Regions from separate parts of the Bacillus sp. WC2507 genome, predicted to be linked through region 1. Evidence: riboswitches for the same ligand, from Rfam matches in the RefSeq annotation. Region 1 holds a riboswitch; each other region holds the start of a gene.
The links. Region 1 has a riboswitch for lysine ahead of ACUN28_RS25155 (amino acid permease). Riboswitches for the same ligand answer to the same signal wherever they lie in the genome.
Positions count from the first base shown of each region.

Region 1 (2,280 bases):
TTCTGATCACGATTCATTAATGGATAGAAAGCAAAGCCGATTACGAATAAACCAATTCCGAGAAGGAACGTTTTTATATCGGATGCTCCTGTTTTAATAACCCATAGTGCGTAACAAAGTGCGATAACTGCAACTATGCCATCTGTAATTCTTGCCCGCATTTCATTTTTATATGTTTCACCAGTTGCGACTAGTTTTAACTGGAAGATTGGTGAAACGAGATATGGAATGAGGTAGGCTAATGTTGATACGGTAATAACGAATGTATAAGCTTCCGCAATGGTTCCTGATAATGTTGAGAACAAGAACACTTGCGACATAATGTTTGTTAAACGTAATGAGTAAATTGGACTTCCTTTTTTATTTGTTTTTGTGAAGAAGGAAGGGAAGAAACCTTCTTTTGCTGCTTGATAAGGTACTTCTGAGCTTAATAAAATCCAACCTAAGATAGAACCGAATAGGGAAGTAAGAGCAAGTAATGCCATCAGTTTCCCGCCGCCATGACCCATTGCAGCGTTTAATGCATCTGCTAATGGACGTTCAGAAGCTTGTAATGTATCAACGTGAAGTACACCCATTGTTAAAATTGTAATTCCTAAGTAAATGGCAACTGTAATAAGTAATCCTGCCACCGTTGCGCGTTTTACTGTTTTCGGAGAGGTAGCACGGTTTGATAAAAGTACTGCTGATTCAATTCCGATAAATGCCCAAAGCGTTGTAAGAGCAGCTAAATTTACTTGTGAAAGTAGACCGTGTGAAACACCTGATTTATCGATCATCGGTGTGTACCATTGTCCGAACTTAGAAGCTTCGAAAGCAAATAAAGTAACGACGATGAATAATAGGAATCCAGTTACTTTCGTTGTTGTTGCTAAGAAGTTTAGTTTTCCAGCTCCGCTTACACCGTTTGTTAATATAATGTGAGTTCCCCAAAGTAGGATGGAACAAATCGTAAATGTAATAAGTTTCCCGACTTCTATGTTAAAAGAACCGATTGAAAATAGTAGTCGTGTATCTTTCATAATTGGGAAGAAGAGTGATAAATATCCCGCGAAAGATGTAATGATGGCAACGTTACTTGCCCAGTTTGCAACCCAATATCCCCACACCATACTGAAACCAGCCATTTTTTTCTTTTTTGGTGATGAGAATAAAGCATATGCATGACTTTGCGGTCCTGTCGTTAAATCAGGACGACGAATTGCTAAATTACCGAAAACAAGAGCTAGCATTAAAACACCAAATCCTGTTGTTAACCAAGCTAAAGTGACACCGAGAGGGCTTGCTGTTTGTGCCAACGTACTTGGCACCATGAAAATACCAGCGCCAACCATGTTGCCGACAACGAAAGCTGTTAGTACCCAAAAGCCCCATTTTTTTTGTTGCATAGAAAATACCTCCAAAGTTAGTATAACCAAGTCAAGCGAGGAGATATGTATGTCTTCCTAGTAGAGAAGAAAAGTTCCAAACAAAACAAAAAAAGCACGTAATTTGCCGCTACATGCTTTCTATCTTATAAGAAACCCACGACATACCTCTCGATAGCTCTCCACAAACGAAACGTTTCGTTTGTGACAGTTCTGCACTTATTAAATGCAGACCCAGCAAGTGTGCATGGTGGACACAACTTACTTCGGCAATCATTCCTTTCTCATTCCTTCATCAATGCCACTACATCTCCTGAAATGATACTCTTAATGACTGCAACCTCTACCTCACCGAGATACGAATGAGGATTTAAATATTAAATTAACGTATTTAAGAGTAACAAATGTATTTTTATACGTCAATGGATATGGTAATAATCAGATTATAGAGAAGAGTTTGTGATTAAAAGGGATAGGGATTATTATGTAATATTGAATTTTCATAATATAATAAACATTATTGGTGCTAGAAGATTGAGAAGGGGATGAAGTATATGTCTACATGTCATAAAAATTCAGTAATAGGTGTGCTAGATTCGGGAGTTGGGGGATTAACAGTTGCGAGTGAAATTATAAGACAATTGCCTAAAGAGAGCATTTATTATATTGGTGATAATGAGCGTTGCCCGTATGGGCCGAGAAGTGTAGAGGAGGTACAATCTTTCATATTTGAAATGGTTGAGTTCCTCAAGCAGTTTCCATTAAAAGCTCTAGTTGTAGCATGTAATACTGGTGCAGCTGCAGCATTGACCGCGTTGCAAGAAGCACTTCCCATCCCGGTTATTGGTGTTATACATCCGGGAGCAAGAGCTGCAATTAAAGTGACAAAGAAAGGGAGAATTGGAGTAATTGG
Region 1 covers NZ_JBQXPN010000001.1:4,773,142-4,775,421, reverse strand. Annotated here, with positions in the region: gene ACUN28_RS25155 (amino acid permease) at 1-1,388, opposite strand, end outside; lysine riboswitch at 1,535-1,721, opposite strand; gene racE (glutamate racemase) at 1,922-2,280, shown strand, end outside.

Region 2 (2,280 bases), 2.1 Mb from region 1:
CTTCTTTTCGAATGACATACCACGCGCCCCAAGGTAATAAATCCTTATCTTGCTTTATATTTTCTACATGCCCTACAATATGTGGACCACTATTATACCCTTGCTCGTTAGCAACGTGAATACTCTCTTCTGTACACGGCACTATATAGAGCCTTTCTGTTTCTAATTTCATGTTGATTTCCCCTTTTCAATTAAACAATACCTCAATTTTATCAGAAATAAAAAGAATATTCATTCTATTTATCAGATTTATACTTATTCTTTGAAACGAATTTAAGGAATATTCCTCTTTTAATAGTTATGTCGAATTATATTTTCAGAATTTTCTTTTATTTTTAAAGGGTTTTCCAATATTTTTTGCGAAACATTTGTATAACAATTTCTTTCTTTATTTTTTGTTACATAACAGTAGGTTCGGGTGGAGTTTTGCAAGCGTTTCCTATACAATAACCGATATTTTTTGACTTTTCCTAACAAAATATCTTGCAATATATTCAGAAACTCATTACAATTGCCATATATTAAAAATCTTAGCAATATATAAAATCCTCATCAATCCGATGAGGTAGAGGTTGCGACTTTTAAAAGTAAAACGGACGAGACACAGAGAATGTCCCTGACTTCGTTTGAAAGGAAAAGTTGCCGAAGTTTATATTTCTTCTCTGGAAGTATAAGCTGGGGCTGTCTCCGAAAGGAACAGAACTGTCACGTTTACAAAATTACCGTGTAAACGTGGGGTGCTATCTTAACGGAAGGGTATGATGGGGTGGTTATTTGTGAAACGTTCCGCCAAATTCCTTTGGCGGTTTTTTGTATTTTTCTCCCCCGCTCCTTCCTAACCTACAAGAAAAGGAGTGTTGAACATGAATAGCGCAACAAATCAATCTACCTCTAAAACGCAAACTACACAAGGACAAGGTGAATTAAAACGCGGATTAAAATCTCGTCACCTTACGATGATTTCTCTCGGTGGTACAATCGGTACCGGACTATTTCTTGCTAGCGGTGGTGTTATCCATTCTGCTGGTCCTGGCGGTGCATTAATTGCATACGCCGCAATTGGAATTATGGTTTACTTTTTAATGACAAGCTTAGCTGAACTCGCAGCTTACATGCCTGTTACTGGATCTTTTAGTACGTACGCAACAAAGTTTGTTGATCCATCACTTGGCTTTGCACTTGGATGGAACTATTGGTATAACTGGGCCATTACAATTGCTGCTGAACTAGCTGCTGTAACATTAATTATGAAATTTTGGTTCCCAGATACTCCTTCTCTTATTTGGAGTGGATTATGTTTAGCTATTATTTTCCTTTTAAACTATTTATCTGTTAAAGGGTTTGGTGAATCTGAATATTGGTTCGCACTTATTAAAGTAGTTACTATTATTATCTTTTTAATTGTCGGCTTCATGATGATTTTTGGAATTATGGGCGGCGAATCTGTTGGCTTTAAAAACTTCACTGTTGCAGATGCACCATTTAATGGCGGCATTATGGCAATTATCGGTGTATTTATGGCTGCTGGTTTCTCCTTCCAAGGAACTGAATTATTAGGAGTAGCTGCTGGTGAAACTGCTGATCCAGAGCGTAACATTCCAAAAGCAATTCGCTCGATCTTTTGGCGTATTCTTTTATTCTATATCCTTGCGATTCTCGTTATCGGTTTATTAATTCCTTATACGACTGAAAGCCTTGCTGCAAGCGATGTAACAGTAAGTCCATTTACACTTATTTTTGAAAAAGCGGGCGTTGCCTTTGCTGCTTCTGTTATGAACGCTGTTATTTTAACGGCAGTACTGTCTGCTGGTAACTCTGGTATGTATGCATCAACTCGTATGCTTTGGGATCTAGCTCGCCAGGGAAAAGCACCAAAGTTTCTTGGTAAATTAGATAGCCGCGGTGTACCTGTTAACGCATTAATCGTAACGTCAATTGTCGGTAGTATCGCTTTTATTGCCTCATTATTCGGTGACGGTGTTGTATACATTTGGTTATTAAACGCATCTGGAATGTCTGGCTTTATCGCATGGGTCGGAATCGCAATTAGTCATTACCGTTTCCGTAAAGCATATATCGCTCAAGGTAAAGATTTAAAAGACTTACCATATAGAGCGAAATGGTTCCCGTTCGGTCCAATCTTCGCATTTGCACTTTGTGTCATCGTAATTTTAGGTCAAAACTACGGCGCATTTATGGGCGAATCAATCGATTGGAACGGTGTACTCGTTTCTTATATCGGTTTACCACTCTTCTTAGTACTATGGTTAGGATATAAAT
Region 2 covers NZ_JBQXPN010000001.1:2,675,498-2,677,777, reverse strand. Annotated here, with positions in the region: gene ACUN28_RS14265 (GNAT family N-acetyltransferase) at 1-172, opposite strand, end outside; lysine riboswitch at 559-751, shown strand; gene ACUN28_RS14260 (amino acid permease) at 864-2,280, shown strand, end outside.
Region 2: another riboswitch for lysine. It lies ahead of ACUN28_RS14260 (amino acid permease); the one in region 1 lies ahead of ACUN28_RS25155 (amino acid permease).

Region 3 (2,280 bases), 860 kb from region 1:
CTGAATGAGTAAAAACTAGTTTCGGCACTATCCCTTGATACATCCATACAAAAGCAAATAAAAAACATACGAGCCAATATGTCATTGTTTTTCTAATTAGTAATCTAGGATGAAGTCCCTTTTCTAACCATAATTTTAAAGCATCAAAACTCCAAGCTGTCGCCCAACCTAATAACGGACGAAACATATAGGAATCTATTACACTCCCTATACGACCAAACCTCGTATCATAATCATATTGCGTCTCAAAATGAATGTGTTCTTCGGTCGGTGTATACTTCCAATAACCACGCCCTATTTGAATAAGAGATAATTTACTATCTGTCCAAAATTTTAAAGAAGAAATTCTTTCACCCGTTTCTTTTCTTATCTCACCTATTGATTCCCCTTCTCCAGCTATTTCAAGTCCAAATCCGATCTTTGTTTTATATAAAAACTTCTGTGGTTCTCCTTCTTTTTTCTCTAAATAAGAAATTTCAGTAAAGCGGGCATCCCACTCTGTATGTATATCTGGTTCCTGCGTATATTCCCATAATTTCTCCATTGTTGTGTTCATTTCTGCCGAAACATAAATAGGCTTTTCCCTCTTCATTCTTCCACCTCCAATGCACTATAAATTTAATGTACATGCAATGAATTTATTTTGCTACATTTTTCACAAACTTCCCCATAAAAAAAGAAAGAATTTTTAAAATATATATAAAACACTTGATTCCCCGAAAAATTTAAATTATTATAAAACAAATGTTACCAACAACTTCATAAATCAAACACTCTCGCCTAAAACGTGAGATAGAGGTTGCGATACTTATGAGTAGTCTAATGGAGACACAGAGATGTCTATGAACTTAGATGAAAGGAAGTATTGCCGAAATTGATAAATTTCTCTGCATTTATCAATTGGGGCTGTTTTCGAATAGAAACAGAACTGTCATATGTACAGACGTGTACGTATGAAGAGCTATCTACAAAAAAGAGATATCATTTTTTATGATATTCCTTTTTTGGCGGTTTTTTTATTAGCTCCGTTTTCTGTTTCCCTTTTCCTGTAACAGCACCATCCTCACTTATTTGAGATGGTGTTTTTTGTTTGTCTTTCTGGTAACTACAGGAGTATTGGGATTTATATATTTCCTAATCTATTCTTAAAAATAGACGAAAGAAGGAATTTGTAATGGAAACAATTGTTCAAAAATTTGGTGGCACTTCTGTCGGAAGCGTCGAACGCATTCAACATGTAGCAAATTTAATTATTGAAGAATATGAACGAGGTCATAGCATTGTCTCTGTCGTTTCAGCAATGGGAAAAAGCACGGATGAACTTGTCGCACTCGCTAACGCTATTACAGAAAATCCAAGTAAACGTGAAATGGATATGCTTCTATCTACAGGAGAACAAGTAACTATTTCATTATTAACGATGGCACTGCAAGCAAAAGGCTATCATGCAATTTCATTAACAGGATGGCAAGCTGGTATTACGACAGAATCTGTACATAGTAATGCACGGATTACTGACATTCATACAGATCGTATTCAATCTTATCTTGCCGAAGGCACGATTGTTATTATAGCTGGGTTCCAAGGAGTCAGTGAAGAACATGAAATTACAACACTTGGACGCGGTGGCTCTGATACAACTGCTGTTGCATTAACCGCTGCACTGAAAGCAAAAAAATGTGATATTTACACGGATGTGACAGGCGTATACACGACGGACCCACGAGTTGTAAAAGACGCTTATAAATTAGATGAAATTTCTTATGACGAAATGTTAGAACTTGCAAACCTCGGTGCTGGTGTATTACACCCGCGTGCGGTTGAGTTTGCTAAAAATCATAATGTCGTTTTAGAAGTTCGCTCAAGTATGGAACAAGAAAACGGAACAATTGTAAAAGGAGAATGTAACATGGAACAACAATCAATCGTTAAAGGTATTGCATTTGAAGATAATATTACACGCGTCACAATGAAAGGATTGGAACAAGGTGCACTTTCAACAGTTTTCTCTACATTAGCAGCGGCACATATTAATGTAGATATCATCATTCAAAGTATTACAAATGAAGGAACTGTTCACCTCTCCTTCTCAATCCACTCTAATGATTTAAGAGAAACTTTAGAGGTATTGGAACAAAATCAAGAAACACTACACTATGAATCTGTAGAATATGAAAATCATTTAGCAAAAGTATCAATTGTAGGATCAGGTATGGTATCTAACCCAGGTGTCGCTGCGAATATGTTCACTACTTTAAAAGAAGAAAATATTCATATTAA
Region 3 covers NZ_JBQXPN010000001.1:3,917,355-3,919,634, forward strand. Annotated here, with positions in the region: gene ACUN28_RS20625 (DoxX-like family protein) at 1-592, opposite strand, end outside; lysine riboswitch at 786-972, shown strand; gene ACUN28_RS20630 (aspartate kinase) at 1,175-2,280, shown strand, end outside.
Region 3: another riboswitch for lysine. It lies ahead of ACUN28_RS20630 (aspartate kinase); the one in region 1 lies ahead of ACUN28_RS25155 (amino acid permease).